Regions from separate parts of the Rhizobacter gummiphilus genome, predicted to be linked through region 1. Evidence: riboswitches for the same ligand, from Rfam matches in the RefSeq annotation. Region 1 holds a riboswitch; the other holds the start of a gene.
The links. A riboswitch is a leader RNA that binds a small molecule or an ion and turns the genes downstream of it on or off. The one in region 1 is predicted to bind cobalamin.

Region 1 (14,637 bases):
TCCACATCGCCGAACACCATCCGGGGCTGCTGCCGGCCGACGCGAACGCGCGGTCGCGGGCCATCGCATGGATGTTCGCGGCGCTCAGCACGGTCGAGCCGTCGATCGTCGAGCGCAGCATGGCGGTCCTGTTCGAACGCGACAAGCCGTGGCACGTCGAGCGGCTGGCGATGATCGAGGACCGGATCCGCGTGCGGCTGGGCGAACTGTCCCGCGCGCTCGGCGAGGCCGACTGGCTCGACGGGGCCTTCAGCGCCGGCGACCTGATGATGATCACCGTGCTGCGCCGGCTGGGTGGTTCAGGCCTCGTGGAGGCGTTCCCGAACGTCGCCGCCTACATCGCGCGGGGCGAGGCGCGGCCCGCGTACCAGCGGGCGTTCGCCGACCAGCTGGCGGTGTTCACGGCGAGCGGCTCCTAGTCGATCTTGCGCGGCTGAGCCATCGCCTCGGTGGCCGCCGCCCCATGCCAGCGCCGCAGCGCGCGCTGGAAGAACAGGCTGTTCGGCAGCTGCAGGCTCGTGCCGCTCTCCGCATCGCCGCTTTCGTGCAGCGTGGTGTAGACCGGGTTGATGTCCACCACCTGGCCCCTGAGCCCCGGCTTGTCGCCCGACTCCAGCAGCTCCACCACGTCGCCGATGCGGAACGCGCGGGTGACGTAGATCAGCAGCGCGCAGAAGAGGTTCGACAGCACGCTCCATGCGGCGAAGAAGGCGACGGCGCCGACGGTGGCGAAGCCGGTGAATGCGGTCCACAGCACGGCGCCGGAGACGCCCAGCCGTTCCAGGGCCCACAGCAGCGCGCCGAGGTAGACGATGACCCCCACGGTGCGCAGGAAGATCGACGTGAACCGCACGGGCAGCGAGTAGGCCGCCGTGAGGCGGCGCGTGAGGCGGCGGGCGACGCGCATCAGCAGCCAGGCGCCGACGACGATGAGCACCACCTCGATCGTGGGCACGAGGATGTCCAGCCACTCGGCCGCCCAGGCGGGCAGGCGCTGGTGGAGGGCTTGGGTCAGCTTGTTCATGGAAACGGGGCGATCGGAACCAGTCGAAAGGGCCGATGTTCGCAGACTCGGGCGTGCCCGTGTCGAATCACCCTCGCACGTCGGCCAGCAGGCCGTTCAGCACGTCGGGGTCCGCGGGTTTGACCAGGTGGTGGTCGAAGCCCGCGGCGGTCGAACGTTCGAGGTCCGCCGCCTGCCCGTACCCGCTGAGCGCGATCATCAGCGTGTGCGCGGTGGCCGGCCGCGCGCGCAGGCGGCGGGCGAGTTCGTTGCCGTCCATGCCGGGCAGGCCGATGTCGAGCACGAAGGCGTCGACGGCTTCGCGTGCGGCGAAGTCGAGGGCGCTCGGGCCGTCGTTGAAGATCTCCACCGAATGGCCTTCGAGGGCCAGGCAGTCGGACAGCGTGCGGGCCGCGTCGGCGTTGTCGTCGACGAGGACGATGCGCCTCGGGGGCACCGGCGCGGCGGGGATCGGGTGGGCGGGCTCGGCGGACGCCGGTGCGTTCAGACGCGGCAGGCGCACCGACAGCGTGGCGCCGCGGTCCGTGCCCGCGCTGTCGGCCCGCACCGAACCGCCGTGGAGTTCGACGAGGCTCTTGACCAGCGCGAGGCCGAGGCCCAGGCCGCCCTGGCCGCGGTCGACGCCCCGTGACCCCTGCGTGAAGAGGTCGAAGATCTCGGGCATCAGCTCGGGCGTGATGCCCATGCCGTTGTCGCTCACCTGCAGCAGCGCGTCGGTGCCGTCGGCGGCCACCCGCACGTCGATCCGGCCGCCGTTGGGCGTGTACTTGGCCGCATTGGTGAGCAGGTTGCCGAGCACCTGCACGAGCCGCGCGGTGTCACCGATGACCCGAACGGGTTCGACGGGCAGGAACGTCTTCAGCACGTGCCCGCGGGATTCGATCAGCGGCCGCGCCTGCTCCGTCGCCGCAGCCACCACCGATGCGAGGTCGAGCGGCGTGCGTTCGAGCGTGATCAGGCCGCGGGTCACGCGCGACACGTCGAGCAGGTCGTTGACGATCTTCGTCATCTGGCCGACCTGCCGCGTGATCACCTCGCTCGTGCGCTTCACGCGCGGGTCGCCGGGCGGCAGCTTCTCGAGCAGCTGCGCGCCCGCGCTGATGGGCGCGAGCGGGTTGCGCAGTTCGTGGCCCAGCATCGCGAGGAAGTCGTCCTTGCGGCGGTTGGCCGCCTGAAGTTCGGAGGTGAGCCTCGTCAGCTTGTCCTGTTCGCCGAGCAGCGCCACGCGCTGCTGGCTCAGCCGGTCCAGCATGCCGTTGATGGAGCGGGCGAGCGCATCGACCTCCGCGCTGCCGCCTTCGGGCGCCCGTCCCGTGCCGAGGTCGCCGTCGAGCAGCTGGGTGGAGAACGACTCGAGGCGCCGCAGGTCCTTCGTCAGCACGCGGGCGAGGTTGAGCCCGGCGATCACGACGATGGCCATCAGCGCGCCGCTCACGACCGCGATGTGGAAGTACGGCGGGTCCGGCGAGTCGGCCGCGATGCGGGCGCCCGCGCGGTCGCGCACACGGAAGGCGAGGTGGCGGAAGACGGGCGGCGAGGGCACGTCGGCCGTGACGTCCGGGCTGTCGCCTTCCAGCACGCGAGGCCCCCACATCAGCCGCGCGGTGGGGCCGGCGTCGAGGTCCGGCAGCTTCACCTTGTAGAGGACGGCGCCCTCGGGCGACGACGTGCGGGCGTACCGCATGGGCTCGAGCGCCACCAGTTCGTCGCCGTTGGGCGACGGGAAGATGGTGGCCACCGGGCGGGCCTGCTCGATGTTCTCGCGCAGCCAGGCAAGCTGGTCCGCGTTGAAGGAGCTGTTGTCGTTGCTCGCGATCTCGGTGCCGCGGTAGTCGGTGAAGCTCAGCTGCACCGGGATGCCGTTGACCTGGCGGATGCCGTTGAGGAACGGGCCGAGGTAGGTCTCGCGGCCCGCGCTGTCGACCAGGCCCGTGGCGAGGATGGTGCTGGCCGCGATCTCGGCCATGCGGGTGGAAATCGCCCGCAGGTCGTTGCCGACGGCCGCGGCCTGGTGCTGGCGTTCACCGTTCGCGAGCTGGATCACGGCCTCGTGGTGCTGCTGGCGGATCAGCCACCACGACGCGAGCGACGTCATCACGAGCGCGGCCGCCGCGAGGCCCGCGGTGGCCAGGGCGTACCGGCGGACCAGGCTCGAAGGCAGCCAGCTGGCCGTGCGCATCGGTGTCAGCGTTCGGCCGGCACGAGGACGCCGTCGTCGCGGTAGCGGGCCATCAGCAGCTGCGCCGTGCCGAGGGCCTCGTGCCGAGTCGGCGTGAACGGCGGGGCGTAGCGGCGGACGAGTCCGTCGTGGAACTTCACGCGCTCCAGCGCATCGCGTACCGCCGGCCGGTCGGTGGTGCCGGCGAGGTCGATGGCCTTCGCGAGGATGTGGGTCATGTCGTACGCGTGGGCGGTGCCGACGGGACTTTCGATGTCCTCGATGCGCTGGATGCGGTGGGCCTTCGCCGAGGCGAGGAACGTCGCGAGCTGGGCGGGTGGCGCGCGGAAGAAGCTGAAGGTCTGCACGACGCTGAAGTCGACCTGGGGCAGGGCGTCGCCCGCTCCGCTGAAGAAACGGCCGCCGGTGATGCCCCAGTGGCTCAGCACCGGCACGCGCTGCGTGGGTTCGAGCCGGGCCATCTCGCGCACGAGCGTGGCGGCCTCGTCGTCGTTCGCGACGAGCAGGATGGCCTGGGCGCCGAGGCGCACGAGGCGCAGGTAGGGCTCGACGAGCGACTTCTCCTGCCAGTTGTACCAGGCCGTCCCCACCACCTTCGGCAGCTTCGACGTGGCCTCGTACTTCTGCACGGCGGCGAGGTTGCTGCGGCCCCAGGCGGTGTTGGTCAGCAGCAGGCCCACGCGCAACACGCCGCGCGCCTTCGCGCGGGTCATCATGAACGGCATCGCCAGGCTGTCGCGCAGCGACAGGCGGAAGGCGTAGTTGGGCGTGCTGCCGTTGTCGACGATCGCGTCCGCCGCGGACCACACCGCGAGGAACGGCACCTTCGCGGCCTTCAGCGCGGGCAGTTGCTCGATCACGACAGGGCTGAATCGCCCGCCGAACAACGCGACGAGGTCGGGCATCGCGGCGAACTCGGCGATGTTCTGGATGCCGCGCGCGGGGATGGAGCGGTGGTCGCGCGTGACGATGGACAGCGGCCGGCCACCCAGCACGCCGCCGCGTGCGTTGACCTGGTCCACCGCGATGCGCACGCCCAGCTCGATGGCCTGTGCCGACGTGCTGTTCTGCAGCCCGAACTCGCCGTCGATGCCCAGCAGCACGGGCGGCCCGCCGGCGGCGAGGGTGGGCAGCGGGGCCGCGAGCAGCGAGGCCTGGAACGCGCGGCGGCCGAGGTCCGGGGTCAGAGGTGCGGCCATGGCAGTGTCACCGTGTCCCAGAACGCGCACTGCGCCGGGTCGTCGGACCGGACGTCGGGCGTGGGCGTCACCCACAGCCAGGTGTCTCCGGGGAAGGCGGCGGGCCAGGCGGTGGTGGCGCCATCGCGGGCGACGCCGGTCCAGTGGGACACGAGCAGTCGCTGCACGGCGAGGTCGTCGGCAGTGGGGCGGTACGTGCCGGCCCAGCCGAAGAAGAACGGGTGCTCGATGGTGTGCACGGCGCCGAGCGCACGCTGCTCTGGGTCGTTCTCGAGGCGGTGGTCGAACAGGTAGCGGTACACCGGTTCGCGCTGCACGGCAGCCAGCGTGCGGGCCACTCGGCGGGCCTGGCACGTGAAGAGGCCGTCGGTGGTCAGGCGCACGAGGGCGTCGCGTGGCGTGGCGTGGGCCGACGCGGGGTAGGTGGCGAGGACGCGGTCGCCGTCCGCGCCGAACAGCTTGCGCACCGCGGCGGCGTATGCGGCGGCGTCGGGCACGGGGCCGGCCGAACCCACGAACTGCATCGTCTCCAGTGTCGAGTTGCCGACGATCACCGGCATGTGGGCATGGGCGCCGCGGCGGATCACGGCGAGGGGCTGTTCGGGGAACACGCGGCCGTCGACGTTCGGGCCGTAGAGGCGCGGCGACAGGCCGAAGGTGCCGGGCAGCGCCTTCACGACCTCGGCGGTGGTCTTGGAGCGCAGGCAGGCTTCGTCGGTGCAGCCGAGCGCCTGGGCGACCCGCTGCCCGCTGCCGGCGCGCAGGTCGGCGGCGGTGGCGATCTCGCAGCCGGTGGGCACGCTCGACTGCATCGAGACGCCATGGAACAGGCCGCGTGCCGCGGGGGCCGTCATCAGCGCGCAGAGGTTGCCGCCGCCGGCCGACGTGCCGAACAGGAACACGCGCTTCGGATCACCGCCGAACGCCGCGATGTTCCGTTGCAGCCACTGCAGCATCGCGATCTGGTCGAGGCTGCCGTAGTTGCCGGCGAGCGTGTCGGTGGTGAGGAAGCCGAGGGCGCCCAGCCGGTAGTTGAAGCTCACGAACACCGCGCCCTCGGGCGCGAGGCGGGAGCCGTCGTACTTCACGCCGCCGAACACACCGGCCCCCTGGCCGGAGAAGCCGTGGTTGCCGCCGCCGGTGAAGAACACCATCACGGGCAGCGGCTTGGCCGGTGCCGGGCGCGGGGCCCAGACGTTGACGGTGAGGCAGTCCTCGTCGCCCACGACGTCGGGGCCGGCGAGCTGCGGGCAGACGTTGCCGAAGCGGGTGCCGTCGCGGGTGCCGGACCATGGCGCGGCCTTGGCGGGCGGCTGCCACCGTTTCGGGCCCACCGGCGGCGCGGCGTACGGGATGCCGCGCACCGCGAGCAGTCCGCCTTCCAGCGAACCCCGCACCGGCCCCTCGGCCGTGCAGACCACGGCCGGGTCACCGCCCGCGCACGGCGGGGGCGGCTCGATCGACGAACAGGCCACGGCCATCGCCAGCAAGGCGATCGTGGCGACTCCGGTTGCGATGGTCTTGAAGGCCATTCGAATGCGCTCCCCTGGGGTCGTGTGAACGTCATGCATTATGGGCACGAATTCCGTGGCGATGATGAAGTCGTCGCCCCGGTGCTCCGGTCATCCGAAGTCGGCCGCCGCCAGGTATCCGGCGCCCCAGCGCGCCGCCAGCGCCGCGTTGCGGCCCAGGTTCACGCGGCCGCCTTCGAGGTCGACGATCCGCACGTGGTCCGCCGCGTGCGGGCGTCCGGGTTCCTGCGCGCTGCGGCCGTCGGTCAGCAGCCACAGCCAGCGGACCTGGTGCGGGTGCCGGCGGGCGGCGCGCGTGAGCAGCGCGTCCGCGTCGGCGAGGCCGCGCGCGAGCGACGTGCCACCGCCGCCGCCGAGCGTGGCGAAGCGGACACCGCTGCGCGGGCGCGCGCGGCCGGGTGGCACGTGCACCAGGGTGTGCCCGCCCGAGAACGACAGCACCGCGACTTCGTCGCGCCGCCGCCAGGCCGCGTCCGCGAGTGCGGCGGCGATGCCCTTGGCCTTCGCGAGCCGCCCGCCACCCACCATCGAGCCGGAGGCGTCGATCACGATGCAGTGCAGCGCCGGTGCGCCCGCGACGAGGTCACGCTGGCGAAGGTGGCGGCGGTCGAGCGGTGAGCCGCCCCGCGCGGCGAGGGTCCGCACCCAGTCGATGCCGCCATCGCGCCGCCGCAGGCCCGAGCGGCTCGCGCGGGCCTGCGGGGCGCTCAGGCTTTTTTTGCGGTGGGCGCTCCGGCCAGCGGACGCAGCGGCTTGACGGGGGTCAGGCCCACGGGCTCGGGCGGCATCTCGCCCCACGGGGTGTCGTCGGCCGCAGGCCGTGGCACCGCCGCTTCGGACGAGGGCGGTGGCGCGGCGGCCACGTCGGGATGCCGGCGGTGCCGCAGGACCAGTTCGGCGACCTGGTCCACGTGGGCTGGCGACACCGACGGCGCCTCCTCCCAGGCGGCCAGTGCCCGTGCCGCCCGCAGCAGCACGAGGTCCGCCCGCAGGCCGTCCACGCGTGCCGCGAGGCACAGGCCGGTCGCGTGTGCGAAGACCGCGTCGCCGCTGTCGAGCCGCGGGGCCCGTTCGCGGGCGCGGGCGAGCCGCTCCGTGAGGTCGCGCCGGGCCGCGTCGTGCCGCGCGCGGAACGCCACCGGGTCGGTGTCGAACGCGAGCCGGTCGCGCACCGCGGCCTCGCGCACGGCCGGGTCGGTGAGGTTGTCGAGGACCACGTCGAGCCCGAACCGGTCGAGCAGTTGCGGCCGCAGCGCACCTTCCTCCGGGTTCATCGTGCCGATGAGCGCGAAGCGGGCCGCGTGCGCCTGCGAGACACCGTCGCGCTCCACCACGTGCAGGCCGCTCGCCGCGGCGTCGAGCAGTGCGTCGACGAGCAGGTCGGGCAGCAGGTTGACCTCGTCGACGTACAGCACGCCGCCGTTGGCCCGCGCGAGCAGGCCCGGCCGGAAGCGCACGGCATGGCCGGCGAGGGCCTCGTCCAGGTCCAGCGTGCCCACGAGGTGCTCGAGGCTCGCGCCGAGTGGCAGCGGCACGAAGGCCGAGCCGGGCAGCAGTTCGGCGAGCGCGCGTGCGGCGGTGGACTTGGCCGTGCCGCGCGGTCCCTCGACGAGCACCCCGCCGATGCCCGGGTCGATCGCGACGAGCAGCAGCGCGAGCCGCAGCGCGGGCTGGCCGGCCAGTGCGGAGAACGGGAACACCGGCGGCAGGGGCGCGGGGGTCATGAGGAGGGTCCTTCCTGGTCGTTGTCGTGGGCGAGCCGCAGCGATTCGATCGCCTCGCGGTGCGCGCCGGGGTGTTGCCACAGGCCGCGCTGCATGGCTTCGAGCAGGCGGTCGAGGATGTCGCCGAGCGCGCGCGGGTTGTGGCGTTGCAGGAACGCGCGGTTCGCCGCGTCGATCACGTAGGCGTCGGCCACCATCGCGTACTGGTGGTCGCCCACCACGCGCGTGGTGGCGTCGAAGCCGAAGAGGTAGTCGACGGTGGCGGCCATCTCGAACGCGCCCTTGTAGCCGTGGCGTCGGGCGCCGGCGATCCACTTGGGGTTGACGACGCGGGCGCGCACGACCCGCGACACCTCTTCCTTCAAGGACCGCACGCGCGGCGCGCGCGGGTTCGCATGGTCGCCGTGGTACAGGGCCGGCTGCGCACCCGCCAGGTGGCGCACGGCCGCGGCCATGCCACCCTGGAACTGGTAGTAGTCGTTCGAGTCGAGCAGGTCGTGTTCGCGGCTGTCCTGGTTCTGGGCCACGGCGTCGATGTCGCGCAGGCGCCGCCGCAGCGCGTCGGCCGCGGGCACGCCGTCGCCCGTCGGGCCGTAGGCGTGCGCGCTCCAGCCCACATAGGCTTCGGCGAGGTCGCCGTCGGTCTGCCAGCGTCCGTGGTCGAACAGGGGCTGCAGGCCCGAACCGTAGTGGCCCGGCGGGGAGCCGAACACGCGCCAGTCCGCGGCCTCGGGCGCCCGGCCCGCGGCGGCGAGGGCCGCGCGTTCGGCCACGATGCGAGCGCGCAGCGGGTTCTGGTCCGCGTCCTCGTCTTCCTGCGCGGCCACGGCCAGCACGGCCGCATGGAACATCTGCACGGCGTTCGGGAAGGCGTCGCGGAAGAAGCCCGAGATGCGCAGCACGACGTCGATGCGCGGGCGCCCGAGCACGGCGACGGGCAGCACCTCGAAGTCGGTCACGCGGTGGCTGCCCGGGGCCCACTTCGGGCGCACGCCGAGCAGCGCGAAGGCCTGCGCGAGGTCGTCGCCGCCGGTGCGCATGGTGGCCGTGCCCCACACCGACAGGCCCACGGCGCGTGGATGGTCGCCGTGGTCCTGCAGGTGGCGTTCGAGCAGCAGCGCGGCCGACTTCACGCCGAGGTCGTACGCGGTGCGGGTGGGAATGGCGCGGGTGTCGACGCCGTAGAAGTTGCGGCCGGTGGGCAGCACGTCGGGCCGGCCGCGCGACGGGGAACCGCTCGGGCCCGGCGGCACGAAACGCCCTGCGAGGCCGCGCATCAGCTGGGCCAGTTCCTCGGCCCCGCACGCGTCGAGGTCGGGGGCGATGCGACGCGCGATGCGGTCCAGTACCGCGCGGGTGTGCGGCAGGCCGTCGGCGGGTTCGCCGTCGAGCAGGCGCAGCGCGAGGTCTTCGAGCCGCTCGCGCGTGTCGCCGTGGTGGCGCCACGGCCCCTCGCCCGCGAGCCGTGCCGGCCGGTCGCCGGTCCACGGCGTGGCGGGGTTGATGTCGAGCGGGTCGAACCCCTCGCCGGGCAGCAGGTCGGCCGACAGGGCCTGGGTCAACCCGCGCCGCTCGCCCTGGCCGTCGCCCACCGGGTAACGGGCCATCGCGAGGAGCGTGTCGCGGCGCTGCCGGCCCGCGGGCGATGTGCCGAACACGTGCAGGCCGTCCCGGATCTGCGTCTCCTTCAGTTCGCACAGGTACGCGTCGACGCGGGCCAGCAGCGTGTCGTCGTCGGCCGCAGGCGCCGCGAGTTCCTCGTGCAGCCGGTGCTCGCGAACGAGGGCGACGATCTGCGCGCGCAGCACCGCGGCGCGACGCGGGTCGACGAGCAGCGCGTCGTAGTACTCGTCGACCTGGCGTTCGAGGTCCTGCAACGGGCCGTGGCTCTCGGCGCGGGTGAGCGGCGGCATCAGGTGGTCGACGATCACGGCCTGCGTGCGCCGCTTGGCCTGCGCACCTTCGCCGGGGTCGTTCACGATGAAGGGGTACAGGTGCGGCATCGGGCCGAGCACCGCGTCGGGCCAGCATGACTGGGACAGCGCGAGGCTCTTGCCGGGCAGCCATTCGAGGTTGCCGTGTTTGCCCACGTGCACCACCGCATCCACCGCGAAGGTGTCGCGCAGCCAGAAGTAGAAGGCGAGGTAGCCGTGCGGGGGCACCAGGTCGGCGTCGTGGTAGCTCGCGTACGAGTCCAGGCCGGGTGAACGTGCCGGCTGGATGCCGACGAACACGTTGCCGCAGCGCAGGCCCGCCACCATGAAGCGGCCGCGGCGCACCATCGGATCCTGTTCCGGTGGGCCCCAGCGTGCGTCGATGGCGTCGGCGAGACCGGCGGGCAGGGCGGCGAGGCGCCTGCGGTAGCCGGCCATCGGCAGGCTCTGCCAGGCGGGGCGCCGGTCCCACATCGCCGGGTCGTTCGCGATGCCTTGCTGCAGCGTGGCCATCAGTGTGTCGCCGTCCTCGGGCAGATCGTGCACGGCGTACCCGTCCGCGGCCAGCCGCCGCAGGATGTTCACGACCGATGCGGGTGTGTCGAGCCCCACGCCGCTGCCGATGCGGCCCTCGCTGCCGGGGTAGTTCGCCAGCACGAGCGCGAGGCGCTTCTGCGCTGCGGGCCGCGAGCGCAGACGGCACCAGCGCTGCGCGAGGTCGGCCACGAAGGCCACGCGTTCGGCATCGGGCTGGTAGCCGGCGATGTCGGTCTGCGTGAGTTCACAGCGCCATGCGAGGCCCTTGAAGCTGATGGCCCGCGTGACGATGCGGCCGTCGACCTCGGGCAGGGCCACCTGCATCGCGATGTCGCGCGGGCGCAGGCCTTGCGGGTCGGCGAGCCAGTCGTCGCGCGCGGCGCCGCTCACGATCACCTGCAGCACCGGGGCGTCGCCTGCCAGCGGCTCGGCGGCGGCGTCGGCGAGTGCGGCGAAGGCCGTCGTGTTCATCACGAGCGACACCGCGTGGTCGGCGCACAGCTGGCGCAGCGTGGCGATGCACACCGGGTCCTTCAGCGAATCGAGCGCGATGGGCAACGGGTTCAGGCCGCGCTCGCGCAGGGCGCCGGCCAGCGCATCGAACGCCGCGACGTTGCCCGACTGCAGGTGCGAGCGGTAGAAGACGATCGCGACGACCGGCGCGCCGGCGGTCCAGCCCGCGGTGATGTCGCCGACGGTCGAGAGGCCCGTGCGGCCCGGCACATGCACGGCCACCTGCGGCACCGGGCGCGGCGGTTCGGGCGCGGGGCCTTGCCCGAGGCCGTGGAAGGCCAGGCTCCTCAGGAACTGCGTGGCGTTCGCCGGCCCGCCGGCGCGCAGGTAGTGCCACAGCGTGCGGCACCAGTCGATGGGGGCCGTGCCCTTGCGCAGCAGGTTCGGATCCTCCTGCAGGTCGCCCGAGAACATCGCGAGGCGCTGGCCGCGGGCGCGCGCCAGTTCACCGAGCCGCCGGATGCCGTAGGGCCAGGCCGACTCGGCGCCGAGGTGGTCGACCACCACGACCCGCGCGTGCCGCAGCACCTCGTCGATGTAGAGGTCGAGCGACGCGGGCTGTTTCAGGAACATCACGTTCGCGAGCCGAAGCGACGGCGGCGCGGGTTCGCGCGCCTGCGCCGCGGCGAGCAGCGCGAGCGTGGTGTCGGCGGAGCTGAGCACCACGATGTCGGCCGGGGTCTGGCCGAGGCGCACGACGGCGCCCTCGTCCTCGACGAATCCGCCCGGCCGGGTGTTCAGCAGGTGCATGTGTCAGGCGATGGCGGCCTGGAGGCCACGGCGCAGCACGGCCTCGTCGAGTTCGTCGCCGATGAAGACGAGGCGGGTGGCCGGGGTCTCCGTCGCGAACCACTTGCGGTCGTAGTGGCTGTCGAACCGCGCGCCGACCCCTTGCACCAGCAGCCGCATCGGCTTGCCCGGCACGTGGGCGAACCCCTTGACGCGGTAGATCGCGTGGGCCTCGACCAGCGCGGCGAGGGCCGCCAGCAGGCGGTCGCGGTCGACGGCCGGCAGGTCGATCACGAACGCATCGAACTCGTCGTGGTCGTGGTCCTCCTCGTGGTCGTGGTGGCTGTCGCGCAGGTGGATGGTGGACTCGGCCGCGCGGCGCTGGCCGAGCAGCAGGTCCACGGGCAGGGCGCCACTGCGGGCCGGGACGATCTTGACGCTGTCGGGCAGTTCGGCGCGCACGACGGCCTCGGCCGCGGCGCGCTGGGCGTCGTCCATCAGGTCGGTCTTGTTGAGCACCACGAGGTCGGCGGCCGACAGCTGGTCCTCGAACAGTTCGTGCAGCGGCGACTCGTGGTCGAGTTCGGGGTCGGCGCGTCGCTGCGCGTCGACCGCTTCGAGGTCTTCCGCGAACTGCCCGGCGGCGGTGGCCGGCCCGTCGACCACGGTGACCACGGCGTCGACGGTGAAGACGGTCGCGATCTCGGGCCAGTTGAAGGCCTGCACCAGGGGCTTGGGCAGCGCGAGGCCGGAGGTTTCGATCAGCACGTGGTCGAGGTCGGCGCGGCGGGCGGCCAGCTGCTTCATCACCGGCAGGAACTCGTCCTGCACCGTGCAGCACAGGCAGCCGTTGGCCAGTTCGTAGAGCTGGCCCTCGACCTCGTTGCCGTCCTCGTCGCAGCCGATGCCGCAGGCCTTCAGGATCTCGCCGTCGATGCCGAGCTCGCCGAACTCGTTGACGATCACGGCGATGCGCCGCCCGCCCGCGTTCTCGAGGATGTGGCGCAGCAGCGTGGTCTTGCCGCTGCCGAGGAAACCGGTGACGACGGTGGCGGGGATCTTGGCGTGGTTCATGTCGGACTCCTCACGCGGCCTGCGGCACGAGCTGCAGCGCGGCGAAGTACACGCCGACCAGCACGACGAGGGCGCCGGCGGGCACCGCGGCGCGCCGCACGCGGACGGGATCGCGGCGCGACAGCAGCGATGCGGCACCGAGCATCACGGCGAGCTGCACGAGCGCGAAGCCGAGCAGGTAGGCCGCCAGTGGCGCGGGTTCCGCGCCGACGATCGACTCGCCGTACGCATAGCCGTGCAGCACGCCGGCCACCGGCAGCGCGGCCCACAGCAGCGCGGCGGGCGACGCGCGGCGCCAGGCCACCGCGAGGCCGGCGAACACGACCGTCAGGGCCACGAGCAGTTCGGACCGGGGCACGTTGACGAGGGCCAGGTGCAGCACGGTGCCGGCGACGGCCGCGGCCACGAACGACGCGGCCAGCGCGATGCGCGGCACCGTCGCGACGCGGGACAGCACCCACGCGGCGGCCAGCACGAACGCGAGATGGTCGAGGCCGATGACCGGGTGGGCGATGCCCGAGAGCAGGCCCTGCAGGAAGGTGACCGGGGTCTTGCCGTCCATCGCGTGGTGCGCGAAGGCGGGGGCGGCGAGGAACGACGTGGCGAGGACGGCGGCCGGCCGTCGGAGGGAAAGGGTCATCGTGGGGCTCCTGGGCCTGCGTCCCCGCAGGCCGTCCGTGGTGGTGGCGGTCGCATCGGGCACACGCACCGGAGCCGGCCGGCGCACGCGCCGGCCTGCCCGGATGCCGCACGCCCGCAGCGACCGAGTGGTTCCGAAGGCCGGTCTCCGGGCTCGCGGAATGGCCGCACGCGTGGGGGAACGCGTGTGGCCGGACGACTCGCCTTCCCGCGCCGCGAGGCGCAGTGGCTGCAAGGCCGATGGATGGCCTTGCCCGAGACGTCCTGGTCCGCTGACCGTTGCGGGGGCAGCACAGGCTTCGCACCTGTTTCCCGTTTCACCGCGGCGTCCCCGGCAGGGACCCGCGACACCTTCGTCATCGCCCATTCTAGGGTGGCGGGCATGGCGCTTGCGGTCCAACATGTCCAAACGACCGGCGCGCACCGCGCCGGGGCAACACAAGGAATCCGTCCCATGAAGTCCAAACCCGTCCTCACCCAGTCCGACGTCGCCCGCGTGCTCGACGCCGCCCGGGCCGAAGCCACCGCCAACGGCTGGGCCGTCACCCTCGCCGTCGCCGACGACGGTGGCCACCTGCTCGCCCTCGAACGGCTCGACGGCTGCGCGCCGGTCGGTGCGTACATCGCGACCGAGAAGGCCCGCACGTCCGCGCTCGGCCGGCGCGAGAGCAAGGGCTACGAGGACATGGTGAACAAGGGGCGTTTCGCGTTCCTGTCGGCTCCGCTCTCCGGGCTGCTCGAAGGGGGCGTGCCCATCGTCGTGGAAGGCCAGGTGGTGGGGGCCATCGGCGTGTCCGGTGTCAAGCCTGAGCAGGATGCCCAAGTGGCGAAGGCGGGCGCCTCGGTGTTCGCCTGACGATCCGGCGGCACGCTGCCAGAATCGTTCGTTTCGACGAACGAGGAGACGAGGGTGGAGGCGCTGCGCGGTTTGGCGATCCTGTTGTTGTTCCAGGCCGCCGGTGAAGGCGTGGCCCATGGCCTGTCGCTGCCGTTCCCCGGGCCGGTGATTGGCCTCGTGCTGCTGCTCGGCGGCCTCTCGTGGCGGCTCGTGCGCGAGCCGGTGTCGGCCGCGGCCGACGTGCTGCTCGCCCACCTGTCGCTGCTGTTCGTGCCGGTGGGGGTCGGGGTCATCGTGCACCTGGACCTCGTCGCGCGGTTCGGGCTGCAGTTGATGGCCGTGATCGTGGTGTCGACGTGGATCGGCATGGCGGTCACCGCGCTCGTGCTGCGCCGACTGCTGAAGGAGGACGGCGCCCATGAATGATTTCGTCCAGCTCTGGGTCTACCTGTCTTCGAGCCCGCTGTTCGGCCTGACCGCCACGCTGCTCACGTACGTGACCTGCTCGGCCGTGTACGACCGCGTGGGACGCGCACCCTGGGCCAACCCCGTGCTGTGGTCGGTGCTGGTGCTGGGCGCGGTGCTCGTGCTGACCGGCACCGCCTACCCCGTCTACTTCGCCGGGGCGCAGTTCGTGCACGTGCTGCTGGGCCCGGCGGTGGTCGCGCTCGGCTGGCCGCTGTGGGTGCGGCGCGCGGAAGTGCGCCGGCGCGGC
Region 2 (14,637 bases), 3.0 Mb from region 1:
GAACCGCTCGATGTCGTTGCCCTTGAAGGTGCTGCCGTCGCCCCAGATGTTGACGTCGTCTTCCTTCATGGCGGCGACGAGCATGGTGCCGGTGACGGCGCGGCCGATGGGCGTGGTGTTGAAGTACGTGACGCCGGCGGTGGAGATGTGGAAGGCGCCGGCCTGCAGCGCGGCGATGCCTTCGGCGACCAGCTGGGCGCGGCAGTCGATCAGGCGGGCCTTCTCGGCGCCGTACTGCAGCGCTTTGCGGGGAATCTCGTCGTAGTCGGGTTCGTCGGGCTGGCCGAGGTTGGCCGTGTAGGCGTAGGGGACGGCGCCCTTGTTGCGCATCCAGTGGAGCGCCGCGCTGGTGTCGAGACCGCCGGAGAACGCGATGCCGACCTTCTGGCCGGTGGGCAGTTGCTGAAGAATGGTTGCCATGGTGTGAATTGCCGCTGGGGCCCGAAACCGTGAAACGACGGCGCTGGTGCGCCAACCCGACATTGTCGGGCAATTTTGGGGTGTTAAGCCGAATTCCCGCCGATCGCCCGGCCGCAGGCCGCGGCACTGGCCCAGGCCCACTGGAAGTTGTACCCGCCGAGCCAGCCGGTCACGTCCACCACCTCGCCGATGAAGTACAGCCCCGGCACGGCGCGGCTTTCCATCGTCTGCGACGACAGGCCTTTCGTGTCGACACCCCCGGCCATCACCTCGGCCTTGCGGTAGCCCTCGGTGCCGTTCGGCACGAGCGACCAGGCCTGCAGGCTCGCGGCGAGGTCCTGCAGGTCCTTGTCACGGGTGTCGGCGATGGGGCGTTCGGCGAGCGGCCGGCCGGCGAGCCAGGCCTCGGCGAGGCGCGCGGGCAGGTGCTGGGGCAGTTCGTTGGCGACCTTGCGGCGCGACGTGCCCTTGGCGGCCTTCAGCACGTCCGCGAGGTCGACACCCGGTGCGAGGTCGATCGTGATGGGCGTGCCGCCGCGCCAGAAGCTCGAGATCTGCAGCACGGCCGGGCCGCTCAGGCCGCGGTGCGTGAAGAGCAGGTCCTCCAGGAACTCGCCGTCGCCGCTGGTGATGTTCACGGGCAGCGAGAGGCCGGCCAGCGGCACGAAGGGTGCCCAGTCGGCCGCGTCGAACGTGAGCGGCACGAGGGCGGGGCGGGTGTCGGTGGTGCGCAGGCCGAACTCGCGGGCGAGGCGCAGGCCGAAGTCGGTGGCGCCGATCTTCGGGACGGGCAGGCCGCCGGTGGCGACGACGACCCGCCTCGAACGCACCGGGCCGCGGTCGGTGTCGACCTCGAAGCCGTCGCCGCTCTGGCGCACGCCCGCGACGGCACACGGCTGCCAGCGGGTCACGTTGCCCTGTTCGCACTCGCGCAACAGCATCGCGATGATGTCCTCGGCGGACTCGTCGCAGAAGAGCTGTCCCTTGTGCTTCTCGTGCCATGCGATGCGGTGGCGCTGCACGAGTGCGATGAAGTCCTGCGGCGTGTAGCGCGCGAGCGCCGAGCGGCAGAAATGCGGGTTGTCGGACAGGAAGTTGGCCGGCCCCGCGTCGCGGTTCGTGAAGTTGCAGCGGCCGCCACCCGAGATGCGGATCTTCTCGCCCACCTTCGGCGAATGGTCGATGAGCAGCACGCGCGCACCGAGCTGGCCGGCGATGCCGGCGCAGAAGAGGCCGGCGGCGCCGGCGCCGATGACGACGGCGTCGTAGGGCGACATGGATCTCGCGTCCCTTGGTTGAACAAAGGGGGCGATTATCGGGGCAGGTGGGGCGTCAGGCGGCGAGGCCCGCGTGCCGGCGCATCGCGGCGAGTGCCTGCTGCAGACACGCCACCTGCTGCACGATGGGCGCGGGCGCCGGCTTCTCGCCGCTCAGCACCGACTGGATGTAGAGCGCGGTGGTGGGGGCGTCGCACGTGCGCGGCAGCACCGGCAGCTCGCGCAGCACGCCGTCCTGCAGGCCCAGCGACAGATCGGCGCGCGGCTCGCCGCCGATGAACACGTCGAGCTTCGGCAGGCGGCGCGGGTCCGCCACGGGTTCACCTTCGGTGCCGCGCATCAGCACCGCGTTGGCGCCGATGTGCTGCAGGAAGGCCGTGTGCATCTGCAGGTACTCGGGGTGCGTGAAGTTGACGATGCGCACCGCGGAGGCGGCCGGGAACGGGTCGAGCAGCTTCGCGATGGTGTGGCCCGAGTTGCGCAGGCCGATGGTCCAGCGTGCGTCGAGCAGGCGCGCGAGCGGCGGGCACAGGCGGTCCGTGCGCATGTAGACCGGCTCGCGGCGCGCCCAGGCCTGGGCCGCGTCGTCGGCGGTCATCGACTCCGGCAGCCCGAGGTCGTGGAAGATGGAGGCGGTGGTGACGCGCGTGGGGTCTTCGGGCATGCCGTGCACCAGCACCGGCACCCCTTCCTGCGCGAGCAGCAGGGCCAGCAGCGGCGTGAGGTTGGGCAGCTTGCGTGCGCCGTTGTACGACGGCAGCACCACGGCGGGGCCGGGTGCGTGCAGCGCGATGCAGCGTTCGGTGGCGGCCCTCAGGAACCCCGACAGCTCGGCGGTGGATTCACCCTTGATGCGCATCGCCACCGCGAACGCGCCGATCTCGAGGTCGGTCACCCGGCCATCGAGCACCTGGCTCATGAGGTCGTGGGCTTGGTCTTCCTGGAGCGGCCGCGCGCCATCCTTGCCGCGGCCGATCTCCTTGATGTATGCGCTGATGCTCATTGTTCTGTCCCTGCGGGCGTGGATCAGCAAGAGCCGGGCCAGAGGGCCGCGGCTGTGGAGCCGATCATTCTAGGCAGGGACGAGACGTCAAGCGACCTTCAGTTGCATCATGACGATGCGCTTCACCTCGGGGATGCACGACCCGCAGTTGGTGCCGCACTTCAGCGTGGCCTGCAGGTGCGCGAACTGCTGGTCGGCCGGGCCGGGGCACGACTGCAGGCCGGCCAGGATGTCGGGCTCCGTGACGTTGAAGCAGGTGCAGACCTGGCGGCCCCGGGCCTTCACGGCCACCGGTGCCTTCGCGCCGGGCAGCAGCAGCAGGCGGCCGTAGGCCTGGGCCGGCAGCTGGTCCTGCAGCAGCGGCTTGACCCACACCTCGGCGCTGATGTCGCCGCCGAGCACGAACCCTTCCAGCTGCGTCTGGTCGTTGACCTCGGCGAGGCGCATGGTGCGGCGCTGGCCGCGGCGCTTGTCGACGTAGTGCAGCACGTCGCGCCCGCCCAGCCCGAGGATGGATTCGATCTGCTGCATCAGCTCGTCGGGCGGCGCCTCGTACGCGGCGGCGCGGAACAGCACGCCGCTGCGTTCGCGGCCGAACGGCACGCAACTGGAGAACGCGAAGGCGCCCATCAGCGGCTTCAACTTCTCCCGCGCCGCGGTGGCCTGCTCCTCGGGCAGCCAGGCCATGCCCAGCACGCGCCACGGCAGTTCGGCCTTCAGCACCTTCACGGCCGCGTGCTTCAGCTCGGGCTGCTTCGACGTGGGGCAGTAGGCCGGCGTGGTCACGGCATTGACGCCCTGGACCTTCACGCCGTTGGACGTGCTGCCGGAGAGGAACTCCTCGCCCCAGTGCATCGCGATGAAGGCCTGCGACAGCGCGACCGACTCGCTGGCCGCCACCGGCACGATCAGCGTGCCGCGCCGCGAGGTGACGTGCACCAGGTCGCCGGCGGCCAGCTGCAGCCGGGACAGGTCGGCGGGGTTCATCTCGATGGACGGTTCGGGCACGTGGCCGAACAGGCGGCCGATGGTGCCGGTGCGGCTCATGCCGTGCCACTGGTCGCGCAGGCGGCCCGTGTTCAGCGAGAACGGGAAGCGGTTGTCGCGCGGCTCGGCCACCGGCTCGTACGGGGCGTCGTGGAACTTCGCCCGGCCGTCGGCCGTGGGGAAGACGCCGTCCTCGTACAGGCGCGCACGGCCGGTGGTGGCGCCTTCCGGGAAGGGCCACTGCTCGGGAGTGGCGTCGATGCGGGCGTACGTGAGTCCCGTGATGTCGAGGTCGCGGCCGCGGGTGCTTTCGCGGTGTTCGTTCCAGACCTGCTCGGGCGTGTCGTACGGGAACAGCGTGGGCTGGCCCGGGCGCAGGCGCGACTCGAGCCGGCGCGCGAAGTCGCACACCGTGGCCCAGTCGTGGCGCGCCGCGCCGGGCGACGAGACGGCCGGACGCACGCGCGAGATGCGGCGTTCGCTGTTGGTCACCGTGCCGTCCTTCTCGCCCCAGGTGGTGGCGGGCAGCAGCAGGTCGGCGTAGTCGCAGGTGATGGTGGTGCCGAAGGCCTCCTGCACGATCACGAACTCCGCGCGCTGGAGCGCGCGGCGCACGAGGTTCTGGTCGGGCATCGACTGCGCGGGGTTCGTGCAGCTGATCCACAGCACCTTGACCTCGCCGTCGGCCACGGCCTGGAACAGGTCGACCGCGGTCTTGCCCGGCGTGGCGGGCACGCTGTCGACTCCCCACAGCCGGGCCACCTCGGCGCGGTGCTCGGGGTTGGCGAGGTCGCGGTGGGCGCTCAGCAGGTTGGCCATGCCACCCACCTCGCGGCCGCCCATCGCGTTGGGCTGGCCCGTGAGCGAGAACGGGCCGGCGCCCGGCTTGCCGATCTGGCCGGTGGCCAGGTGCAGGTTGATCAGCGCGGCGTTCTTCGCGGTGCCGCGGCTGCTCTGGTTCAGGCCCTGGCAGTACAGCGAGAGCGTGCGGCTGCCGGGGGCGCCGAACCAGCGGGCCGCCTGGATCAGGTCGGCCTCGGCGATGCCGCACAGGCGCGCGGCCTCGGCGGGCGGGTACGCGCGCACGCGTTCGCGCAGCGCGTCGAAGCCGTTCGTGTGGGCGGCGACGTAGGCCTCGTCGACGAGGCCTTCGGCCAGCATCACGTGCAGCATGCCGTGGTACAGCGCCACGTCGGTGCCGGGCAGGATGGGCAGGTGCAGGTCGGCGGCGCCGGCCGTGTCGGTGCGGCGCGGGTCGGCGACGATGATCTTCATCGCCGGGTTCGCGGCGCGTGCGTCCTCGATGCGGCGGTACAGGATCGGGTGCGCCCACGCGGTGTTCGACCCGGTGATGAACAGCGTGGTGGTGTCCTTCAGGTCGTCGTAACAGGCGGGCGGTGCGTCGGCGCCCAGCGTGGCCTTGTAGCCGGCCACGGCGCTGCTCATGCACAGGCGCGAGTTGGTGTCGACGTTGTTCGTGCCGATCAGGCCCTTCGCGAGCTTGTTGAAGACGTAGTAGTCCTCGGTCAGCAGCTGGCCCGAGATGTAGAAGCCCACGGCGTCGGGGCCGTGGTCGCGCACCACGCGGGCGAAGTGTCCCGCGGCGAGTTCGAGCGCGGTGTCCCAGGACACGGGCCGCGGCGCGGCGCCGCGGCTCGGCCGGTGCGACGGATGCAGCAGGCGCGACTGCAGCGAGATGGCCGCCGTGGCGGTGTGGTGCAGCGTGCTGCCCTTCGTGCACAGGCGGCCGAAGTTGGCGGGGTGGTCCGGATCACCGCGCACGCCCGTGATGCGGGCGCCCTGCGATTCGATGATCACGCCACAACCGACGCCGCAGTAAGGGCAGGTGGAGCGGGTTTCAGCCATGGGGTCGGAAAAAGTGTCTCGTGAACGGGGCGGCCCATGGACCGCCGTGGGGCGGTCAGTGTGCGTCGGCCTTGTCGGCGGGCTCCGACGGGTCGGCGTCGTCGGCGCGGGCCTCGCCGAAGATCAGCCGGTCGCGGATGCCGTCGATCTTCTGGGCCTCCTTCAGCAGCTTGAAGTACCAGCTGCCGTCGACGGTGTCGCCGTAGATGCAGGCGCCGACCAGCTGGTCGTCCTTGATGATGAGCTTCTTGTAGACGCCGTCGTAGGGATCGGTCATCACGATCTCCTCGCAGCCTTCGCCGCCCATGAAGTCGCCGGCCGAGAACAGGTCGATGCCGGTGACCTTGAGCTTGGTGGACGTCTGCGAACCGAGGTAGCGGCCGATGCCGGACTCGGCGAGGTGCGTGGCGCACACCTTGCCCTGCTCGAACAGCGGGGCGACCAGGCCGTAGGCGATCCCGCGGTGGGCCGCGCATTCGCCCACCGAATAGATGCGCGGGTCGGTGATGGTCTGCATCGTGTCGGTGACGACGATGCCGCGGTTGCAGTGCAGGCCGATCTTCTCGGCGAGGGCGGTGTTGGGGCGCACGCCGGCCGCCATCACGACGAGTTCGGCCGGGATCTCGGTGCCGTCCTTGAACTGCACGGCCTTCACGCGGCCGTTCTCGTCGCCGAGCAGCGCCTGGGTGTGCGCGGACATCATGAACTTCAGGCCCTTGGCCTCGAGCGTCTTGCGCAGCAGGCCGCCGGCGGTGTCGTCGAGCTGGCGCTCGAGCAGCCACGGACCCACGTGCACCACCGTGACCTGCATGCCGCGCAGCAGCAGGCCGTTGGCGGCCTCCAGGCCGAGCAGGCCGCCGCCGATCACGACGGCGTGCTGGTACTTCGTGGCCGCCTCGATCATCGTGTTGGTGTCGGCGATGTCGCGGTAGGCGATGACGCCGTCGAGGTCCTTGCCCGGCACGGGCAGGATGAAGGGGTTCGAGCCGGTGGTGATGAGCAGGCGGTCGTATGTTTCCTCGGTGCCGTCCTCCGCGCGCACGATGCGGCGGCGGCGGTCCACGTCGACGACCTTCTTGCCGAGGTGCAGCGTGATGTTGTGCTCGGCGTACCAGCTGAGCGGGTTGAGCACGATCTCGTCGAGCGTCTGTTCGCCGGCCAGCACCGGTGACAGCAGAATGCGGTTGTAGTTCGGATGCGGCTCGGCACCGAAGACGGTGATGTCATAGAGGTCGGGCGCGATCTTCAACAGCTCTTCCAGCGTGCGCACGCCGGCCATGCCGTTGCCAACCATCACCAGCTTCATCTTCTTCATTCCGGATGTCCTTGGGGCATTCCTCAGTTGAGACGATGCAAAGCAAACGCAATGCCAGTTCTCGGGGCGCGGCCCGGATGCAATGTGGTGCCCGGCGCACTGTTCATGGGCAGACATCTTGCTTGCCTGTCCACCAACTTCCACTGCGCACGCTATCGGTGCCCCTCGGTCCTCCATGAGCTTCGACATCGACATCGGTTACCACAGCGATCCCGGGCCACGGGACCAGAACGAGGACTTCTGCGCGGCCGTGCCACCCGCGCCCCACGAAGAGTCGTTCGGGTGCATCGCGGCCATCGCGGACGGTGTTTCCGCGGGCGGGCAGGGGCGCATGGCGGCGCAGACGAGCGTGATGTCGCTGGTGCAGGACTTTTTCGGTGCGCCGCCCACGTGGGACACCACCGTGGTGCTCGACCGCATCATCGGCGCGCAGAACGCATGGCTCGCCGCGCACAACCGCCGGCACGTGGGTGCCGCGATGAGCACCCTGACGGCGCTGGCCCTGCGCGGCCACACGTGGACCGTGGCCCACGTGGGCGACACGCGCGCCTACCTGGTGCGTGCCGACGAGTGCCGCCAGCTCACCCAGGACCACTGCATCGACCACCCCGACCTGCGCAGCCAGCTCACCCGCGCGATGGGGCAGGACGACGCGGTGCGGGTCGACTACCTCCAGGGCGAGCTGCAGCTGGGCGACACCTTCCTGCTGCTGTCCGACGGCGCGTGGGGCAAGCTGGCGACCGCACGCCTGCGTGCGCTGGCCCAGCAGGCGGACTCGGCGCAGGCCGCGAGCGAGGCCATCGTCGCCGCGGCGCTCACCGCCGGCGCGGGCGACAACGTGACCGCCCTGGTGCTGCGCGTGCGCGGCCTCGCGCGGTCGCGGCTCGAGGACGCGCTCGTGCGCAGCCGCCAGCTGCCGGTGCCGCCGCGCCTGAAGGTCGGCGACCACCTCGACGGCATGACCGTCACCACCCTCGTCGCCGACACCGACGTGCACCTGCTGTACCAGGTGCGCTGCAAGGCGACGGGCGGGCTCAAGGCCCTGAAGACGCTGCACCCGTCGCGCGCGAACGACCCGCAGGAGCGCGCGATGCTGGCCCACGAGGCGTGGCTTGGCGCGCGCGTGGCCGAACGCACCGGCGAGGGGTTCGTGCGCCTGCACGAGGTGGTGGACGCCACGGCCTTCTACCTGCTGTTCGACTGGCACGCGGGGCACACCCTCGACCAGCTCGCCGAACGCCGCAAGGACGAGGGCCTGCCGGTGGCCGACGTGGTGGGCTGGACGCGCAGCGCGGCGCGCTCCATCGGCCGCCTGCACCGCCTCGGGGTCATCCACCGCGACATCAAGCCGTCGAACCTGCACCTGGGCGACGACGGCGAGCTGCGGCTGCTGGACCTCGGCGTGGCCATCTCCGGCAACGAGCCCGAGGAACAGCGCAGCCTGCACGCGGGCACGCCCAGCTACATGAACCCCGAGCTGTGGGACGACGAGCCCGTCGACGCGCAGAGCGACCTGTTCGCGCTGGGCGTGTCGCTGTACCAGCTGCTGACCGGCCACCTGCCGTACGGCGACATCGAGCCGTACCAGAAGCTGCGCTACCGGCGCGACCCGAAGCCGCCGTCGCGCGTGCGCCCGGACGTGCCCATCTGGCTCGACCACGTGGTGCTCAAGGCCGTGGCCGTGGACAAGCGGCTGCGTTTCGAGACCGCCGAGGAGTTCGCGCTCGCGCTCGAACGCGGGGCGTCGCGGCCGCTGCAGGCCCCGTCGGCCACGCCCATCGCGGTGCGCGACCCCGTGGTGCTGTGGCAGGTCGCGTTCGGCGTGATGCTGCTGTTCAACCTGATGCTCGTCTTCTGGCTGGTGTTCCTGCCGAAGTGAGCATCAGGCCGGGGCGGATCAGGTGGTGCGGGCCCGGCCGCCTTTTTCGGCCCACGTGCGCGTCCAGCGCAACTGCATGCGGCGCATCATCAGCAGCACGAGCAGCGCGAGGCCCGCGAACAGCACGAAGCCCCACAGGTAGGTGCCGGTGAGTTGCTTCGACAGGCCCATCGCGTTCGGCACGAGGCCGCCGCCCAGCGCGCCGATCTCGCCGATCATCGAGCCGGCCACCGCGGTGGCCAGCGGCCAGCGCAGCGGCACGAGCTGGAAGAGGGCGCCGTTGCCCGCGCCGAGCGCGGCGAAGCACAGCATGAACAGCAGCGTCGAGATGGTGAGCGAGCCACCCGCGAACCCGCAGGCCACGAGCGTCACGACCACCGTCACCAGCACCGCGGTGAGCGTGTTGATGCCACCCAGGCGGTCGGAGATCCAGCCGCCGAACACGCGCACGGTGGCGCCCATGAACGCGGCGAGCATCGTGAGCTGGCCCGCCTGCACCTTGCTGACGCCGAACTGGTCGAAGTAGTAGGTGGGCAGGAAGGTCGTGAGGCCGATGAAGCCGCCGAAGGTGATGCCGTAGATCACGCTGAAGGCCCAGCCGTCCTTCTCGAACAGGCAGGCGATGTGTTCGCGGAAGCTGGCGTGCGCGTCGACGTCGGGCGGTTCCTTGGCGAAGACGATCATCACCACCATGGGGATCGCGATGGCGGCGGCGGCGATGCCGTACACGGCCTGCCAGCCGAAGGCCTGCGCGAGCGGCGGGGCCACGAGCACCGACACCGCGGTGCCGATGTTGCCCGCGCCCACGAGCCCCATCGCCAGGCCCTTGTGCCGCGGCGGGAACGAGCCCGAGCCGAGCGACAGCGCGACGCCGAAGCTCGCGCCGGCGATGCCCAGCAGCACACCCATCGCGAGCAGGTCGTTGAACGAGTTCACGAAGAAGAAGCCGAACAGCATCGCGACGGCGATCAGGCCCATCTCGACGAGGGTGGCGTTCTTGCGGCCGATGTACTGGGCGAGCACGCCGAGCGGGAACCGCATCAGGGCGCCCGCGATGATCGGGATCGACAGCATGAGGCCCTTCTGCGCGGGGCTCAGCTGGTAGGTTTCGCTGATGAAGGGCGCCATGGCACCGTTCAGGACCCAGATGCAGCAGGAGAAGCTGAAATACAGGAACGAGGCGAACAGGGTGGGGCTGTGCCCCGTCTTCAGGAAAGCTTTGAAACCGGTCACGGTGATCCTCAGGTGCTGTGCTCGCCCCAACTTCGGGCGCCGATGTTGTTTGCACGAACCTGATGCGAAACCCATGCCAGCCTTCGGGGCATCCGAGGCCTCGAATTGGGGGGCGAGCGGACTCGATGGTCCGAAACGGGGCATCCGCCAAACGGCCGATGGCGCAGGTGAGACTTTTTCACTCCCAAGGTCTGGGGAGGGATGCCGCCGGGTCCTCTGCCCGCCGCTATGATCCTCCAAGCTAGGGGTTTCATACCACCGCGCCAGTGCATAAATTGCCAGGGTGACATTCATCCGACAAAAGGGCGGGCAGGGGGTGTCGACCCCCAACCACAGGCCTTCGGGCATGCACGAAAGAACGAATGACGGATTCCAATCAGCTGGCCCTGGCTGCGCGTGCCGATCACGCGAACGGGCTGGCCCTTGCCCTCGGACTGGCTCCTGAAGCCTGGGGCGTGGCGTTGTCCGCGCTGATCGAGCGCACCGACACGCTGTATGCGATCAAGGAAGCCGCCACCGGGCGCTACGTCAGCGCCAACACCCGCATGGAAGCCCTCGCCGGCCGGCCGCTCGCCGGTCTCACCGACGACGACTGGGCGCCGGCGGAAACCCTGGGCGCGCTGCGCGCCGCCGACCAGTCGGCGATGGTGCAGACGGTGCCCCAGGTCAGCGAACACCGCATCGACAACGGCGAATGGCGCCGCGAGTTCAGCGTCACGCGCTTCCCGCTCGCGGCCCGCGACGGCGGCCCCGCGCGCCACCTCGCCGTCTTCTGGAACGACCTCACGGCCCAGCGCCAGCAGGAAGCCCAGCTGCAGCTCGCGCTCTCGCAGCTCGAGACCCAGCAGCAGGCCGCCGAGGCCCAGCGCCGCGAAGCGCAGGACCAGGGCCTGCGCGACCGCGCCACGGGCCTGTACCAGCGCGGCCACTTCGACGACCAGCTGCGCCGCGAGGTGGACCTCTCCTCGCGCGAACACCGCGAGTTCGCGATGGTGTCGGTGGCCCTCGACCCGCTCGGCGAGCAGGTGCTGGCGCTCGGTGCCGAGGCGCGTGTGCGCGTGCTCGAGGCGCTCGGCCGCCTCCTGCGCAGCAACACGCGCGCGATGGACGCGTCCTGCCGCCTGTCGGAAGACCGCTTCGCGGTGCTGCTGTCCGGCGTGGGCCTCGCCACCGCCCATTCGCGCATGGAAGGCCTGCGCCGCCAGTGCGCCACGCAGATCGTGATGCTCAACGGACACGACCTGGGCTTCACGGTGTCGATGGGGGTCGCGAGCTTCCCGCACACGGCCCATGGGCAGGACGAACTGCTCGCCGCGTCCGACGCGGCCCTGGCCGAAGCGCAGCGGCGTGGTGGCAACCACGTCACGCTCGCGAGCATCCGGTTCGAACCGAAGGGCTGATCAGGTCGGCGGATGGGCGAGGCGGTGTTTCACTGCCGCCCATTCCTCGGGCGTCACCGGTGTGATCGACAGGCGGCTGCCGGGCTTGAGCAGCACCATGCTCGCCAGCTCGGGCGCCTCGCGCATCTCCTTCAGCGGCAGCAGCCGCGTCTTGCGCTTGAAGCGGACGTCCACCAGCGACCAGCGCGGCTTGTCCCGCGGCGACTTGGGGTCGTGGTACGGGCTCGCGGGATCGAACTGGCTGGCATCGGGGTAGGGCGCGCTCGCCACTTCGGCGAGGCCCGCGACGCCGGGCACCGGGCACGACGAGTGGTAGAAGAGCACGCCGTCGCCGACACGCATCTCCTTGAGCATGAAGTTGCGCGCCTGGTAGTTGCGCACGCCGAACCAGGGCACCGTCTGGCCGGGGGCGGCCTCGAGGTCGTCGATCGAGCACTCGTCGGGCTCGCTCTTCATCAGCCAGTACTGTGTGCTCATCGCGTGCGCGGAGGAGACCGGGTGCGTGGGAATAAGGTGTCCGTCGCGGACCGTGAGCCGCATTCCTGAACCCAGGCAGTTCAGGTGGGCGAGGTCAGCCTGGCCTCGGGTTCATCTGACGCGAGACGATCGCACCAGCCAGGCGATGTTCCAAGCCCTTGCTCTTGCGAGCATCGGTTCAAGGAAATATAAAACTCACGCGAAGGCGACGGACGAATCCATTCTACGCGGTGAGATCCGTCCGCGGATGACGAACGGTCATTGCGCGGGATGGTCCTACAGGAGTTGCCCGTCCGCGCCCAGGGCCTGGTCGACGCGGCGGATCAGCGCGTCGATGTGCGCGTCGTCGGAGCCGGGAACTGCCGGGGCGGACGCGCTGCCCGCGGCGGGCGCGACCGGCCGCTCGGCCAGCGCGTACGCGAGGTTCAGCGCCGCGAGCACCGCGATGCGCTCGCGCGCCTTCACGCGGCCCGCGTCGCGGATGGCGCTCATTTCGCGGTCGACGCTGGCCACCGCTTCCAGCAGCGACGTCTCGCCGCCCTCGGGGCAGCCGAGGATGTAGCTCTGCCCCATGATCGTCACTTCGATCTGTTTCATTCGTCTTCCTGGGCCGGCGTGGCGGACGGCGAATCCGCGGGTTGGTCGGTCGGCAGGCGCTGCAGCAGCGAATCGATGCGGCCGCGCGCCGCGTTCAGGCGCGAGCGCAGGTTGTCGCGCTCGAGCGTGACGGCGTTGAGTTGCTGGGCGAGCAGGTCGTGCGTGCGCTTGAGCTCTTCGTGTCGCAGCAGCAGGCGCTCCACCCGATCGGCGAGTTCTTGGGTCTTCGACATGGCAAGCGTGGGCTCTCGGTGACGACGGACTGAACCCATTGTAGGGCTCGTGCCGCGGACACTTACAATGGCGCCCGTTGGTGCTCGTGCCGGTTGTCACGCCGGTGCAGTTAAACGGGAAGCAGAGGAAGCCGGTCCATCGGGCCGTCGTCCAGCCTGCGCTGCCCCCGCAACGGTCAGCGGACGGCGCGTCATCGCGCCAACTCGTGTGCAACGCCACTGGGGGTCATGTCCTGGGAAGGCCGCACGGGTCGTTCCGCCAGCCCGGATACCGGCCAACGAGGTGGGACACGTCCGCGTGTCCCTTTGTCAGGTGCTTGCGGGGAAGCAGGCGCCTGGATCTTCTCCGTTGTCCCTTTCATGAAAAAGAAAATCTGGCGCGACGCGCGCCTGTGCCCGTCCGTCCTCGCACTGGCCTGCAGCGCCGTGTCCGCGCAGGGCACGCCCGCCACGCTGAACCCGGTCGTCGTCACCGCCACGCGTTCGGCCGTGCCGCTGCGCGACGTGCTCGCCGACGTCACCGTGATCGAGCGGGACGTGATCGAACGCCACGCCGGCAACGCCCTGGGCGACCTGCTGGGCAGCATGCCCGGCTTCCAGATGGGCCGCAGCGGCGGCCCCGCCGGCACCACCTCGCTGTTCGTGCGCGGCGGCGACCAGCGCTTCACCGCCGTGCTGGTCGACGGCGTGCGCGTCGACACGCAGACCACGGGCGGCGCTTCGTGGGAAGCCATCCCCCTCGGCCAGATCGAGCGCATCGAGATCCTCCGCGGCCCGGCCAGCGCCGTGTACGGCTCCGACGCGATGAGCGGCGTGGTGCAGATCTTCACGCGCAAGGGCGAGCCCGGCACGCGTTTCGACGTCGGCATGGGCGGTGGCAGCTTCGGCACGTTCAAGTCCGACGCCGGCGTGTCGGGCCAGTGGGGCACGTTCGACTACGCGCTGTCGGGCCTGTCCGAGCGCAGCACCGGCTTCAACGCGAAGACCAACGGCAACCCCGACCGCGACGGCTATGAAAGCCGGGGTGGCACGGGCCGCCTGGGCTGGAACGTGGTCGAAGGCCACCGGGTCGAGGTGTCGGCGATGCGCAGCCACGTCGAAAGCCAGTACGACGGCAACCTGAACGTCGACGACCGCAGCACGCGCGACCTGGACACCGTGCGGGCCCTGTGGTCCGCGCAATGGACGAAGGCGTGGACCAGCACCGTCAGCGCCGGGCAGTCGAAGGACCGCTACGAGACGCAGCCGCTGTTCCCGTACCTCACGGAGACGCAGGTGCGCACCGCCACCTGGCAGAACGACGTTCGCCTGGGCGACCACACGATCAACGCGACGCTCGAGCGCCGCGAGGACGAACTGCAGAACAACGGCCTCGACGGTTCGTCGACGCGTGAGCGCGACCAGGACGCCGTCGCGCTCGGCTACGGCTGGCGCAGCGGCATCTGGGCCGTGCAGGCGAACGCCCGCCACGACCGCAACGACGACTTCGGTTCGGTGAACACCGGCACGCTGGCGGTGGGTGTGGACGTGGCCCGGGGTTGGCGCGTGCAGTCGTCGGTGGGCAACGGATTCCGTGCTCCCACGCTGTACCAGCAATACGCGGCCGAGTTCGGCAACGCCACCCTGAAGCCGGAGCGTTCGCTCAGCAACATCGACCTCGCGCTGCGCCACCAGGCGGGCCGCTTCGATTCGAGCCTCACCCTCTACCGCAACCGCATCACGGACCTGATCGTGTTCGCGGCGCCCGACCCGGCGCTGTGCTCGTACTCGTTCGGCTGCTACGACAACGTCGACGGCACGTCGGTGCTCAAGGGCGCGACGTTCACCACCGCGTGGAACGGCGACGACGTGCGCGTCTCGGGCTCGGCGGACTTCCTGTCGGCCCGCAACCCGTCCGGCCGCGACCTCGCGCGGCGCTCGCGCCGCCATGGCTCGCTGAAGATCGAGAAG

Region 2: linked by a shared signal. The riboswitch ahead of A4W93_RS09295 (TonB-dependent receptor domain-containing protein) and the one ahead of A4W93_RS22835 (HupE/UreJ family protein) in region 1 are both predicted to bind cobalamin.

Annotation. Positions count from the first base shown of each region.
Region 1 is NZ_CP015118.1:4,998,915-5,013,551, reverse strand. It holds gene A4W93_RS22880 (glutathione S-transferase family protein) at 1-419, shown strand, start outside; gene A4W93_RS22875 (mechanosensitive ion channel family protein) at 416-1,024, opposite strand; gene A4W93_RS22870 (hybrid sensor histidine kinase/response regulator) at 1,092-3,203, opposite strand; gene A4W93_RS22865 (ABC transporter substrate-binding protein) at 3,209-4,402, opposite strand; gene A4W93_RS22860 (carboxylesterase/lipase family protein) at 4,387-5,934, opposite strand; gene A4W93_RS22855 (vWA domain-containing protein) at 6,025-6,579, opposite strand; gene A4W93_RS22850 (magnesium chelatase ATPase subunit I) at 6,642-7,658, opposite strand; gene cobN (cobaltochelatase subunit CobN) at 7,655-11,392, opposite strand; gene cobW (cobalamin biosynthesis protein CobW) at 11,396-12,445, opposite strand; gene A4W93_RS22835 (HupE/UreJ family protein) at 12,456-13,085, opposite strand; cobalamin riboswitch at 13,207-13,454, opposite strand; gene A4W93_RS22830 (heme-binding protein) at 13,539-13,940, shown strand; gene A4W93_RS22825 (CidA/LrgA family protein) at 13,995-14,348, shown strand; gene A4W93_RS22820 (LrgB family protein) at 14,341-14,637, shown strand, end outside.
Region 2 is NZ_CP015118.1:2,038,138-2,052,774, forward strand. It holds gene argG (argininosuccinate synthase) at 1-420, opposite strand, end outside; gene A4W93_RS09245 (BaiN/RdsA family NAD(P)/FAD-dependent oxidoreductase) at 504-1,697, opposite strand; gene ybiB (DNA-binding protein YbiB) at 1,753-2,700, opposite strand; gene A4W93_RS09255 (nitrate reductase) at 2,788-5,553, opposite strand; partial or broken gene A4W93_RS09260 (NAD(P)/FAD-dependent oxidoreductase) at 5,651-6,868, opposite strand; gene A4W93_RS09265 (bifunctional protein-serine/threonine kinase/phosphatase) at 7,044-8,747, shown strand; gene A4W93_RS09270 (MFS transporter) at 8,766-9,980, opposite strand; gene A4W93_RS09275 (GGDEF domain-containing protein) at 10,343-11,380, shown strand; gene A4W93_RS09280 (EVE domain-containing protein) at 11,381-11,857, opposite strand; gene A4W93_RS09285 (cell division protein ZapA) at 12,134-12,454, opposite strand; gene A4W93_RS09290 (DUF904 domain-containing protein) at 12,451-12,687, opposite strand; cobalamin riboswitch at 12,750-12,981, shown strand; gene A4W93_RS09295 (TonB-dependent receptor domain-containing protein) at 13,048-14,637, shown strand, end outside.